DNA from 3 places in the Nocardiopsis sp. CNS-639 genome. Region 1 is predicted to be linked to each of the others. Evidence: riboswitches for the same ligand, from Rfam matches in the RefSeq annotation. Region 1 holds a riboswitch; each other region holds the start of a gene.

Region 1 (4,440 bases):
TGATCAAGGAGCACGCGGTGGGCTCGGCCCTGGCCATGCGCCAGGAGGGTGCGGGCAACCGGCTGCTGGACCGTCTGGCCGAGGACGGGCGCTTCCCCCTCGGCAGGGAGGAGCTGGACGCGCTGCTGGCCGACCGGATCACCTTCACCGGCGCCGCCGCCGACCAGGTGGCCGCCGTGGTGGGACAGATCGACGCGATCGTGGCCGCGCACCCGGAGGCGGCCGCCTACTCCCCCGGTTCGATCCTGTAGGGGAATCCGGGTTCGCCTGGCGGGGCCCGGGACGGCGTCGCGGCGCCGTCCCGGGCCCCTCGCCGTGTGCGCGGCGGGCGGGCGGTGGCGTGCGTATGACCCAGTTCACCGCCGCTGGCACTCGGCCCGAAAGTTAACACCTATTACGGTTGGGCTGTCGGCACGTCCAACCCCCGATCCCCTCGGAGCACCCATGATCGACCCCGATTCCTTCGGTACCGCGCTGTGGACCGTGCTGATCGTCGCCGCGGTCGTCATCGCCTTCGGGCTGGCCGCGCTGTCGGACATGGCCATGCGCCGCCGCGAGGACCGTGCCGCGCGCGCCACCGGACGCGACAACCCCGTGGCGGCGCGTGCGGGCGAGCGGCAGCGCGTGAACGGGAGCGGGCCCGCCGGCGGCGGGGGCTCCCGGGCCTGAGACCGCGGCGCCGCCCGCGCGGGACGGCGCCCCCCGACCTGCGGCGGAGGGCCTGCGCCCGGCCGTCCGCGCGGCTCACGCCACCAGGCGGGCGAACAGCTCCGGGTCGGCGTTGCCCCCCGAGACGACCGCGACCGTCTCCTGGGGGCGGCCGGGCGCGGTGGGCACCCGGCCCGCCAGGACCGCGGCGGCGGCCAGGGCCCCGCTGGGCTCGGCGACCAGGCGCGCCCCGTGGGCGAGGGCGGCGACGGCGCGGGCGATCTCCTCCTCGGTCACGGTGACGACCTCGTCCAGGCGGGCGCGCAGGTGGGCGAAGGTCAGCTCGGACAGGCACACGCGCACCCCGTCGGCCATGGTGCGGTGGGTGCGCTCGGGCGGCCAGGTGACCAGGCTTCCGGTGCGCAGGCTCTCGGCGGCGTCGGCGGCCAGTTCGGGCTCCACCCCCACTACGCGGACCCGGCGCGGGCCCGCGGCGGCCAGCGCGGCGGTGGCCACCCCCGAGGCGAGTCCGCCTCCGCCCACGGGCACGACGACGGTCGCGACCTCGGGCGACTGCTCCAGGATCTCCAGGCCGACCGTGCCCTGGCCCGCGATGACGCGCGGGTCGTCGAAGGGCGGGACGAGGGCGAGCCCCTCCTCGTCCCGGAGCCTCCGGGCGGTAGCCTCCCGCTCCCGGGGGGCGACCATGACGATGCGGGCTCCCAGGGCGCGCATGCGGTCGACCTTCACCCCGGGCGCGCCCTCGGGGACGACGACGGTGCAGGGCACCCCGTGCCGGGCGGCGGCGTGGGCGAGCGCCTGGCCGTGGTTGCCCGAGGAGTGGGTCACCACACCGCTTCGGCGCTGGTCGGGGTCGAGCAGGGCGACGGCGTTGGTGGCGCCGCGCAGCTTGAAGGCCCCGGTGGGCTGGAGGCTCTCGGGTTTGAGCAGGAACGGCGGCCCTCCGGCGGGGCCCGCCGTCAGCGGGGTGCGCACCGCCTCCCCGCGCAGGCGTTCCCGGGCGGCGCGGACGTCCTCCACCGTGATCAGTTCCATGCGCCCTCTATGCCCGGTCCCGGTCCGGCCACGCATCCGGACGGTGCCCCGCCCAACCCGGGTGCGGCGGCCGTGCGGGGCTCCCGCGCCGCCGGGGACGCCTTCCCGGTCAGGCGGCTCGCGGAGGTCCGGCCGTCGGCCGGGAGGGGAGCGGGTCTCGCGGAAGGGACCCGCGTGCACTACCGTGGCCGGTTGACTGTCAGCACAAGTCCATATCGTCGACGTCGCAGTGCACGGGAAGCCGGTGGAAGTCCGGCGCGGTCCTCGCCACTGTGACCGGAGGGCGCCTCCCGCACGCCACTGGGCCGGACACGGCTCGGGAAGGGTGGGGGCGCGGGGCCAGAGCCCGACTCCGGGAGCCAGGAGACCGGCTGCGACCGTCCGCGTCATCAGACCACGAAGGATGGTTTGTTCGATGAAGCCCACCGGGGCACGCGCGGTCCGGTACCGCCTGCCCGCCTGCGCCGCCCTCGCCCTGCTCCTGGCCACGACCGCCTGCGGCGGGGGCTCCGCCGCCCCCTCCCCCGAGGCCGCCGGGGAGACGATCCGCAACTGCGGCGTCGACGTGTCCGCGGACAGCCCGCCGGAACGGGTGTTCGCCGCCTACCAGCCCGCCATCGAGACCGCCCACGCGCTGGGCCTCAGCGACCGTCTGGTGGGGACGGCGTTCCTGGACGCCGCCGTCCTGGAGGAGTACGCCGACGCCCAGGCCGGACAGGAGTACTACCCCAACCTGCCCAGCCGGGAGGAACTGCTCAGCCACGGGCCCGACTTCGTGCTCGCCGGGTTCAACGACGTGTTCACCGACGAGAACCTCGGTACGCGGGCCTCCCTGCGCGAGCTGGGCATCGGCAGCTGGATCCCGGCTCCGCTGTGCCCTAGCGGGGACGGCCGCACCGACGCGACCATCGACCCGGCCTCGGTGACGATGGACAACGTCTACGCCGACCTGCGGGATCTGGGCGCCCTGTTCGACGCCCGCGAGCGCGCCGAAGAGGTCATCGCGGACATGGAGGGCGCGATAGGCGGGGTCACCGAGGCCCTGGAGGGCGGCGTGCCTGAGGAGGACCGGCCCTCGGTGATGGTCGGCCGCCCCAGCGACCAGGGGTTCCGGGTGGCCGGCGGGCAGGACTTCTCCACCGAGATCATCCGGCTGGCCGGAGGCGTCAACGCCTTCGCCGACCTGGACGGCGGGCGCAACCACGACGTGGCCGTCGAGGACGTGATCGCGCGCGACCCCGACTTCATCCTGGTCGACGTGTGCTGCGACGCGGAGATGACCGCCGCCGACGCCGCCCCGGACGTGGAGCGGATCACGGCCGATCCCGTGCTGGCCAACCTGACCGCGGTCACCGAGGGGCAGGTCGAGGAGTTCACCTTCGCCGACCGTTCCGCGGGTGTGCGCAGCGCGGCCGCGGTGGAGACGGTCGCCCGGATCCTGCACCCCGACCTGTTCGGGTAGGCGGTCCGATGGCCCCCCATGTGGCCGAGAGGCCCGTGACGACCGTTCCCTCGGGAGTCCGGCGCCGGCTGCGGGCCGCGGCCGACGGTTCCGGGGTTCTCATCAGTGCCCGCGCCCGCGTCACCGGGTTGGCGGTGGCGCTGCTGGTCCTGGCCGCGACCCTGCTGGCGTCGGTCCTGGTCGGTTACGAACGGCTGTCCGTGGCCGACGTGTACCTCGCCTACGCCGGTTTCACCGGTTCGGACACCGACCTGGTCGTGCGGCACCTGCGTGTGCCGCGTACCCTGGCCGGGCTGGCGGTCGGCGCGGCCCTGGGCGTGTCCGGGGTCCTGGCGCAGGGGGTGACCCGCAACCCCCTCGGTGACCCCGGCGTCCTCGGCGTCAACGCGGGCGCCTCCCTGGCGGCGGTCCTCGCTATCAGCGTGTTCGGGGTGTCCGCGCTCCTGGGCTACGTCGGCTTCGCCTTCGCGGGCGCGGCGGTCGCCGCCTGCGTGGTCCACGCCGTGGGGTCGCTGGGTCCGGAGGGGGCCAGCCCGGTCAAGCTCACGCTCGCCGGAGCCGCGGTCTCGGCCCTGCTGGGTTCGCTGACCTCGGCGATCGTCCTGCGCGACCGCGCGAGCCTGGACGAGTACCGGTTCTGGGTGGTGGGCTCGCTGGCGGGTGCCGACGGCGCGGCGCTGCTCCAGGCGCTGCCGTTCCTGGCCGCCGGGCTGGTGACGGCGGTGGCGGTGGCCCGCTCCCTGAACGCGGTGGCGCTCGGCGACGAGCTGGCCCGCTCCCTGGGGACACGGCTGTGGCTGGTGCGCGGGACGAGCGCCCTGGCGGTGGTGCTCCTGGCGGGGACGGCGACGGCCGTGGCGGGCCCGATCGGCTTCGTCGGGGTCGCCGTGCCGCACGTGGCGCGGGTCCTGGTCGGCCCCGACCACCGATGGGTGCTGCCCTGGTCGGCGGTGCTGGCGCCCGTCCTGTTGTTGGCGGCCGACGTCGCGGGCCGGGTGGTGGCGCGTCCCGAGGAGTTGCAGGTCGGCATCCTCACCGCTCTCATCGGTGCGCCGTTCTTCGTCCTCGTGGTGCGCGGGCGAAGGGTGGCGGGACCGTGACGGCGCGCTCCGGGGTCCTGGGTCCCCGGACGGGGGTGGCCCGCCTGGGCGGACTGTCGGTGCGGGTGTACTGGCCCGCGGTACTGCTCGGCGGCCTGCTCACCGCCCTGGCCGCGGCGGCGGCCCTGGTCTCGCTGACCCTGGGGGACTTCGAGCTGGGCGTGGGCGAGGTGG
Region 2 (4,440 bases), on a different contig from region 1:
TACATGTACGACCCGTAGAACAGCGGATCGCCCTCGGAGAGCAGGACGACGTCGCGCCCGGCGTCCAGGTGGGCGGCCAGGCGGGCGGCGGACTCCTCGTAGAAGTCGGCCAGCGCTCCCGCGTAGCCGCCCGGGTGGTCGGTCGCCCCGGTGGTCACCGGATAGGTCAACCGCTCCTCGACCACCCCGTCCGGAATCAGCGCGTCGGCGATGCGGCGGGCGTTGGACTCCTTGCCCACACCCGCGTGGTAGGCGACGACGTCGGCCGCGGCGATGAGCCTGGCCGCCTTGAGGGTGATCAGCTCGGGGTCGCCCGGGCCGACGCCGACGCCGTGGAAACGGCCGGTCATTCCTCCTCCTTGGCGAGTGCGTTGAGGGCCGAGGAGGTCATCGCCGAACCCCCGCGGCGGCCGCGCGCGGTCACGTAGGGGACGTCGACGCCGTGCCGGTCGCGCAGCTCGGTCAACGCCTGCTTGGACTCGGCGGCGCCGATGAAGCCGACCGGGCAGCCGACGATCGCGGCGGGGCGCGGAGCGCCGTCGATCAGCATCTCCAGAAGGTGGAACAGGGCGGTGGGCGCGTTGCCGACGGCGACCACGGCGCCGTCGAGCAGCGGCTCCCACAGCGACACCGCGGCGGCCGTGCGGGTGGTACCCCACTCCCGGGCCAGGCCGGGCACCCGCTCGTCACCCAGGAGGCAGAGCACCTCGTTGTCGCTGGGCAGGCGGCTCGCGGTCACGCCGGAGGCCACCATGCGCGCGTCGCACAGGATCGGCGCACCGGCCCGGAGGGCGGCGCGCGCCGCGGGGACCAGGTCGGGGTGGACGACGAGGTCGTCGGCGAGGTCGACCTGGCCGGTGCCGTGGATCATCCGCACGGCGAGCCGCTCGGCGTTGGCGGGCAGGTGGTCGAGCCGGGCCTCGCGCCGGATGGTGGCGAAGGAGTCGGCGTAGATGGCGGGCCCGTCGTCGACGTACTCGTAGTGCCGGTTCGGTCTTCTCGGGGAGGTCACCGCGCCTCCCCGGGAACGAGGACGGAGCGCCACGGCGTGACGACGAGTTCGCCGGATCCGGCCTCGACGGCTTCGGCGGCGAGCGCGTCGGCGGCGGTCCGGTCCAGGCCCTCCTCGGGCACGGGGACGTGTCGTCCGATCCCGGGCAGCGGGCCGTGCGGCAGCGGCGGCGCGGGTTCGGGCAGCCCCGGGTCGGGCGGAGCCGGGTCGGTCAGGGGCGAGGGGAGTTCGGCCACGTGCCAGGGGGCGTCGGGGCCGTCCCCGCGCAGCTCCAGGAACCGGTCGGCGAGGCGCACGAGCGCGACCGCGGCCTCCTCCACCGGTGTCAGCGGACCCCAGTGCTCCCCGACCCTGAGCTGGGCGGTGCGGGCGTCGAGGGCGACCGCCCCCAGGTCGCAGGAGCGCTCCAGCAGGTCGCCGCTTCCGTCGTCCAGGGCGAAGAGGAAGCGGCCGGGAAGGGCGGCGCGGCGCGGTTCGGCGCACAGCAGCCCGTCCAGCTCGGCGGCCACGGGCCGCAGGTCCGCCCTTCCGGCCCCGAGCCCCGTGCGGGGGGAGACCATGATGTTGCGGACCAGCTCGTGGGAGGGCGAGGGCAGCAGGCCTGTGCCCTCCAGGGCCCGGAGCACCTCGGGGGACAGCCGCCCCCCGCTTCCGGGCAGGGCGCGCAGTTGCAGGTTGGCCCGCCCGGTGACGTGGATCCGGCCGTCGCCGTACTCCTGGGCCACGGCGGCCAGGGCGCGCAGCGAACGGACGGGGAGCCTGCCGCCGACGAGCCGGAGCCGGACCAGCAGCCCGTCGTCGGCGGGCCAGGGCCGCAGGGCGCCCGGGCAGCGGTCGCGCCGGGCGCGGACGGTGGGGGATGGGGATGGGGATGGGGAGCCCATCGGGGACATGCGCGTCCTTCTGGTCAGGGACCCGTTCGCGGGGTCCTCGGTTGACCTGGCGGCCCGTCACCGCCAGCGCCAGCAGGTCTTCGGACTCGGGATCGACCGGTGCGGAGCGCCTTCCCGGAGCGTGCGCTCCAGTGGCTGTCCCGGGGAACCGCGTCCCCGGGGCGTGCCCGCCCGTCACCCTCACCGCTGCGCGTCAGCCCCGGATTCGCACCGGGTTCCCTGCCCCACGAGGTGGAGTTCGACTGGCTCGACGAGGGTACCGTTCCCCTCCCGGGCCAGGTCCGGGGGCCTTCCCCCGAAGGGCCGCGGACCGGTACCGTCCCGGGGCGCCGTGGTGGGGCCCGGAGCCCGGGAGCGCGGCCCGCTCCCGGAGGCGGCCCCCGGGGCCGCGGGGGCTGAAAGGTGCCCCGCGCGGCTGTCCGCGACCGAAAGCGGCGACGCGCGTTCGCGGGCCCGTCCCCGGTTCTTGTTCGGGCAGAGCAGCGGTGGTGGCGGCGGGTGCGGAGCTTTTCGAGGGCTTTGCGGTGATTTTAGGGTTTCTTGTTTCGGGCAGTGGAACGGGCGAGGGGCGGTTCGCAGCAGTACACCGCTCCCCACGGGAACCACCGAAGGAGGAAGAGCATGAGCGCCAGTGAGAAGGGCCGCAGCCAGGCCGAGATGGTCAAGGGCAAGGCCAAGGAGACCACCGGCAAGGCCACCGGCAACGACCGCATGAAGAACGAGGGTCGCGCCGAGATGGCCAAGGGGCGCCTGCGCCAGGGCAAGGAGGACCTGAAGAAGGGCCGGTAGGTGCCGCCTTCGCGGACGGTCGCGGACGGCCCCCCCGCCAACGGGAGCCTCCCGCCCGACCGGCCGGACGGGGAGGGGCGCGAGCCCCGGTCCCGCCGTGGCCGCCGACCTGACCGCCTTCGCGTCCGAGGGGAGCGGAGCACGTGCCCCGCACGTGCTCCGCTCCCCTTTCGCGTGGCCGCCCCGGGCGGGGCTCACGTCGTGGAGCGCTCCTGCTCCGGTTCGAGGCGGCGGATGCCGAAACCCCGGGTCAGCGGCGCGAGGAAGGCGATCAGGGCGGAGAACAGCAAACCGCTCCAGTTGAACACCGCCCACGGCAGGAACTCGAAGTTGGCCACGCCCAGGGTGGTGGCGAAGAAGACGCCCGACACCGTCCAGGGCATCAGCACCTCGGTGATCGTGACCGAGTCCTCCATGCTGCGCGACAGGTTGACCGGGTGCAGGTTCCTGGCCCGGTAGGCGTCGCCGTAGACGTCCTTGACCAGGAAGAAGGTCACCAGGGCGTTGGAGGTGCCGTTGATGATGGTGAAGCCGGAGAGCAGGGTGGTGAGGATGAGGCTGCCCGTGGACCGCAGCCTGGCGATGAGCCCCTCCAGCAGGACCCGCAGCACGCCCGACTTCTCCAGCGCCGAGGCGAAGAAGAAGGCGCAGAAGACGAAGAACGCCGAGTTGTACATCGAGTACAGCCCGCCCCGGTTCACCAGCTCGGCCAGGACGTCGGAGACCCCGTCCCCCTGCGGCAGCATGTCGGTGGTGAATCCGGAGACGACCGCGGCGAACAGGTCGCCCGCGCTCGCCCCCTGGACCAGCAGCGCGATCAGCAGCGCCGTCATGGACGACGCGAACAGCACGACCAGCGGCGGCTTGCGCATGATCGACCCGGCGAGCACGACCACCGCCGGGATCAGCAGCAGCGGGTTGAGGGTGAACAGCTCGTTCAGCTCGGTGACGACCTCGTCGATACCGCCCAGGCCGGCGGACGAGGTGGTGATGGTGGTGCCCGCGAGCAGGAAGACGACGGCGGCCAGCACCGACGAGGGCACGGCCGTGTAGAGCATGTGCCGGATGTGCTCGTAGAGGTTGGCGCCCGCCGCGAGCGAGCTCATGTTGGTGGTGTCCGACAGCGGCGAGAGCTTGTCCCCGAAGTAGGCGCCGGACACGACCGCGCCCGCCGTGATCGCCAGCGACACGTCCATCGTCTGGGCCACCCCGATCAGGGCGACGCCGATCGTTCCGCCCGAGCCCCAGGAGGTGCCGGTGAAGGTGGAGACCAGCGCGGTGGCCAGGAAGGCCAGCACGTACAGGTAGGACGGGTTGATGAGCTCCAGGCCGTAGTAGACCATGAGGGGGATCGTCCCGGCGATCATCCACGAGCCGATGAGCATGCCGATGCTCAGCAGGATCAGGACCGCGGGCAGGGCGCTCCTGAGCTTGTCGCCCATGTTCGTCAGCACGTCGTCCCAGCGCACGCCGTGCCAGAGCGCGAAGAGGGCGAACACCACCCCCGCGAAGATGAGCATGAGCTCGGCGGGGTACTTCAGGACGCCGATGCCGCCGACCAGAATCGCGACGGTGATGACCACGGGGACGCACGCCGCCGCCACGCCGGGTCGGCGGACGTGTTCGTCCGGGGGGTTAGCCATCTACTTTCCTCTCGGTGATGACCGCTTTCGGTCCTCTACAGTGCGGTGAAGGCCCTTTCGAGATCCTCGATCTGGCTGTCGGCCCCCTCCAGACCCACGGAGA
Region 3 (4,440 bases), on a different contig from region 1:
CTCGGCGTCCTCGGGCGCGTGCTCGGCGGAGGCGGGGGAGCGCTCCGGGTCGGGCTGTTCGCCGTCGGAGGTCTCGGCCTCCCCGGCGTTGTCCGGGGGACTGGCGTTGTCGGAGGGGTCCTGTGGGTCCTGTGTGTCCGACGGGGTTTCGGAACCGTCGTCGTCGGTCCCCCGCGGGCCCGGCGGCTCCGGGGGGTCGGGCGGCGGTTCCTCGTCGCCCAGGATCCGGTCCAGGAGTTCCTCGTCGAGTCCGGGCGCGTCGAAGGGGTTGCGTCGGCGCCTGTGCGGCAGGGCGAGCGTGGCGGCGCGGCGGATGTCGGCCCGGGTGACCGAGGTCCGGCCCGACCAGGCCGCGTGCGCCATCGCCGTGCGCGCGGTCACGATGTCGGCGCGCAGGCCGTCCACGTCGTAGGCGGCGCACACCTCGGCGATCTTCAGCAGCGCGGCCTCGGACAGGCGCACCCGGCCCAGTGCCTCCCGGGCCGCCGCGATGCGTTCGGCCAGCGCCTTCTCGGCCTCGTGGTAGCGCCCGGCGAAGGCGGCGGGGTCGGCGTCGTGGGACATGCGCCTGCGCACCACCTCGGCGCGGACCGCGGGCTCGGACGGCGCGGCGACCTCGACGGTGAGTCCGAACCGGTCCAGGAGCTGCGGGCGCAGCTCGCCCTCCTCGGGGTTCATGGTGCCGATGAGCAGGAACCGGGCCGCGTGCTCCACGGAGAACCCGTCGCGCTCCACGGTGACCCGGCCGGTCGCGGCGGCGTCCAGGAGCAGGTCGACCAGGTGGTCGTGCAGGAGGTTGACCTCGTCGACGTAGAGGATGCCGCGGTGGGCCCGGGCCAGCAGGCCGGGTTCGTAGGCGACCCTGCCGTGGGTGAGGGCCTGTTCCAGGTGCAGGGAGCCCAGGACGCGGTCCTCGGTGGCGCCGACGGGCAGTTCGACCAGGCGCACCGGGCGGCTCTCCACGGCCGTGCCGGACCCGAAGGGCCCGTCGGGGGAGTGCTGCGCCGGGTCGGCGGGGTCCACGGAGAACCGGTCGCCCTGGTAGACGTCGACGGGCGGCAGGAGGGAGGCCAGGGCCCGGACCGCGGTGGACTTGGCGGTGCCCTTCTCGCCGCGCACCAGGACGCCGCCGATCTCCGGCGAGACGCTGGTGAGGACGAGGGACAGGCCCAGGTCGTCGAGTTCATCGGCGTCGCAGCCGACGATCGCGGAAAAGGGGTAGTGCGGTGACCGCAATGGCATGTAGAGGCTCCCGCTCATGTCGCCATCGGTAAGGGACGGGCGCGAGGCCGGTCTTCGGACTTGCCGGGTCCTTCCTGGACGGAAGGCTCGGTTCACCGCAGCGGGCCTGTGCCGGAGTCTCACCGGGCTTCCCAGATTCTCCCCGTCGGCCGTCCCCACCGTTTCCGATGGCTGGGCCGTTGGGGCACCTCATGCCTGCCGCCACGATAGCGTCCGAGGAATGAAGGACGACAGCCGCCCTCCCGTCACCCACCACCGCCCGGATGCCGCTGCGCGGGGGAGTGGTGCACCCTCAACGGACGCCTGCGGCGCGGAGCCTCCTTCCGTCACCCACCACCGCCCGGATGCCGCTGCGCGGGGGAGTGGTGCGCCCTCGACGGACGCCTGCGGCGCGGAGCCTCCTTCCGTCACCCACCACCGCCCGGATGCCGCTGCGCGGGGGGGCGGGGCCTCCCCACCCGCCGGGCACCGGATCACCGTCGTCGGTATCGGCGCGGACGGCTGGTCCGGCCTGCCCGAGCGGCTGCGCGCGCTCGTCCTGGCCGCCGACACGGTGCTGGGCGGGCGCAGGCACCTGGCGATGCTCCCCGACCGGCCCCGGCAGCGCCGCCGGGTCTGGCCCTCACCCCTGCGCGAGGGACTGCCGCCACTGCTGGCCTCCCTCGACAGCGCTGCCACCGACGGCGCTTCCAGCGACAGCGCCTCCCCTGACGGCCCCTCCACCGTGGCGCTGGCCTCCGGCGACCCCCTGGTGTCCGGCATCGCCACCACCCTGATCGACCTGCTGGGCGCGGACGCCGTGCGGGTGGAACCCGCCGTCTCCTCGGTCGCCCTGGCCCGCGCCCGCATGGGCTGGCCCGCCGAACGCTGCACTGTGGTGGGCCTGGTCGGCCGCGACCCCCGCCTGCTGCTGCGCCAGCTCGCCCCCGGCCACCGCGTCCTGGTGCTCTCCTCCGACGGCTCCACCCCCGCCGCGGTCGCCGCCCTGCTGGTCGGCGCGGGCTACGGCGCCAGCCGGATGAGCGTGCTGGGCGACCTGGGCGCGGACTCCGAGTCGCGCCTGGAGACCACCGCCGACCACTGGCTCGCGTCACCTCCCGGCACGGTGCCCCCGCTGCACGTGCTGGCCCTGGAACTCCTGGGCCCGCCCGGCCACGGCCTGGTCGCGGGGCTGCCCGACGACGCCTTCGAACACGACGGGCAGCTCACCAAACGCGACCTGCGCGCCTCGGCGCTGGCCCGCCTGGCCCCCTCACCGGGCCAGCACCTGTGGGACGTGGGGGCTGGCGCGGGGTCGGTCGGCATCGAGTGGATGCGCGCCCACCCCTCATGCACCGCCACGGCGGTGGAGGCCCACCCCGAACGGGCCGCGCGGATCGGCCGCAACGCGGGCCGCCTCGGTGTTCCCGGCCTGGACGTGGTCACCGGCCGCGCGCCGGACGCGCTGGCCGGGCTGCCCGCGCCCGACGCGGTGTTCGTCGGCGGCGGCGCGACCCGGCCGGGCGTGCTCGACGCCTGCCTGGGGGCCCTGCGACCGGGAGGGCGGATCGTGGTGCACGGGGTGACGCTGGAGACCGAGCACCTGCTCGCCGACGCCCACCGGCGCCACGGGGGCGAGCTGACCCGGATCGCCGTCGAGACCACCGCGCCCATCGGCGGGTTCACCGGCTGGACGCCCGCCCGCACGGTCACCCAGTGGTTCCTGGACGTGTCTGCCAGGCAACGACCGGAGTGACCCTGGGGAGGCCAGCCGCTCACGGTTGGGGCGGTTGTGGCGCGTCGTAGGGACGGAGCGACCCGCTTTTCGGTACCCCGTGAGACTTCGGCTCCTCGGATTTCCGCTTCGGGCATGCCTTCCGTCCTTCCTCGGCGTTACTCTGGCCAGAGGCCGTGTCCGCGTCGTCGCTCACCATCACGGACATCACCCAGGGGGCTTCATGACCGTCGTAGAACACCACCCGCCACCCGAAACACCAGCGCTTCCGATGAGCCCTGAGCTGTTCGAGCACCTCGCCGGACAGGCGTTCGAGGCCGACCGTGTTCGTATGGAGATGTTCAACGGGAAGGTCTGGGTCCACAAGGTGACCGACGGAGCGCACGCGGGGATCCTCACGTGGCTGATGCGTGAGTTCATCGCTCACCGCCCTGACCTGGACCTCATCACCAGCGGACTGGGAATCAAGGTCGACACCTACCGCAACGGGCGCGCCCGTCCCGACGGCATCCTCGCTCCGGTCGGTCACTTCGACCAGGCGGGGGAATGGGCCGATCCGGAGGGCGTCCTGGCCGTCGTCGAGGTCACCTCCTGGGACGCCGACACCCATGCCCGCGACCGTGTCGAGAAACCCGCCGCCTATGCGGCGACCGGTATCGGCGTCTACCTGCTGGTGGACCGGGACGCCGATGCCGTCGTGGTCCACAGCCGACCCGTCCGCGGCCAGTACCTGGACCGAAGCACCCATCCTTACGGTGAGGCCGTCCAGATCCCCGGCGTCGACGTCACGCTGGACACCGAAGCACTCAAGCGGTTCGTCCGCTGACACTGACGACCCGGGGGCGGGCCGGTCCGACGCCCACCGGCGCCGCGGGGGCGAGCTGACCCGGATCGCCGTCGAGACCACCGCGCCCATCGGCGGGTTCACCGGCTGGACGCCCGCCCGCACGGTCACCCAGTGGTGCCTGGCGGTGCTGCCCTGACCCTCCGCTGCGCCGCTTCGCGCCCGGGCGCCGGAGGCACGGGAGCCCTCGGCCCCCGCGCACGCCCCTCCCTCCACACGAACCCGCCCGTGGAGCCTCCCGAACCCCTTCGGAGCCCTCCCTACCCGCTGGCCCGCGGCCGGGCCGGGTCGTAGAGGTAGGACTCACCGCCCGCCCCGGGATCGAGCGCCCACCCCACCAGGATCACCGCCGCCTGCCGGAACCCGGCCTCCTCCACCGCGTCGGCCACGGTGGAGACCGTGCCGCGCAGCACCGCCTCGCCCGGCTGGCTGGCCCGGTACACCACGACCACCGGGCAGTCGCCGCCGTACTCGGGTTCGATCTCGGCCATCAGCTCGCGCACCCGCCGGATCGCCAGGTGCAGCACCAGCGTGGCCCGGGTCGCGGCGAACGCGGCCAGCGACTCGGTCCCGGGCATGGCGGTCGAGCGGGCCCGCGTCCGGGTCAGCACCACCGACTGGGCCACCAGCGGCACGGTCA

The links. Region 1 has a riboswitch for cobalamin ahead of G011_RS0124140 (ABC transporter substrate-binding protein). Riboswitches for the same ligand answer to the same signal wherever they lie in the genome.
Region 2: it holds a riboswitch for cobalamin, as region 1 does, so the genes downstream of both, G011_RS0119630 (nitrite reductase) here and G011_RS0124140 (ABC transporter substrate-binding protein) in region 1, are expected to answer to the same signal.
Region 3: it holds a riboswitch for cobalamin, as region 1 does, so the genes downstream of both, G011_RS0119660 (VWA domain-containing protein) here and G011_RS0124140 (ABC transporter substrate-binding protein) in region 1, are expected to answer to the same signal.

What each region holds. Positions count from the first base shown of each region.
Region 1 covers NZ_KB906873.1:91,229-95,668, forward strand. Annotated here, with positions in the region: gene purB (adenylosuccinate lyase) at 1-251, shown strand, start outside; gene G011_RS0124130 (hypothetical protein) at 445-669, shown strand; gene G011_RS0124135 (threonine/serine dehydratase) at 745-1,704, opposite strand; cobalamin riboswitch at 1,915-2,095, shown strand; gene G011_RS0124140 (ABC transporter substrate-binding protein) at 2,120-3,166, shown strand; gene G011_RS0124145 (iron ABC transporter permease) at 3,175-4,266, shown strand; gene G011_RS0124150 (iron chelate uptake ABC transporter family permease subunit) at 4,263-4,440, shown strand, end outside.
Region 2 covers NZ_KB906866.1:121,944-126,383, reverse strand. Annotated here, with positions in the region: gene G011_RS0119640 (precorrin-2 C(20)-methyltransferase) at 1-350, opposite strand, end outside; gene G011_RS0119635 (precorrin-8X methylmutase) at 347-1,012, opposite strand; gene G011_RS0119630 (nitrite reductase) at 1,009-1,905, opposite strand; cobalamin riboswitch at 1,959-2,167, opposite strand; gene G011_RS30775 (CsbD family protein) at 2,527-2,694, shown strand; gene nhaC (Na+/H+ antiporter NhaC) at 2,889-4,337, opposite strand; gene G011_RS0119615 (PLP-dependent aspartate aminotransferase family protein) at 4,373-4,440, opposite strand, start outside.
Region 3 covers NZ_KB906866.1:127,990-132,429, reverse strand. Annotated here, with positions in the region: gene G011_RS0119660 (VWA domain-containing protein) at 1-1,236, opposite strand, end outside; cobalamin riboswitch at 1,270-1,414, opposite strand; gene cbiE (precorrin-6y C5,15-methyltransferase (decarboxylating) subunit CbiE) at 1,463-2,977, shown strand; gene G011_RS0119650 (Uma2 family endonuclease) at 3,180-3,782, shown strand; partial or broken gene G011_RS33020 (cobalamin biosynthesis bifunctional protein CbiET) at 3,808-3,939, shown strand; gene cobM (precorrin-4 C(11)-methyltransferase) at 4,061-4,440, opposite strand, start outside.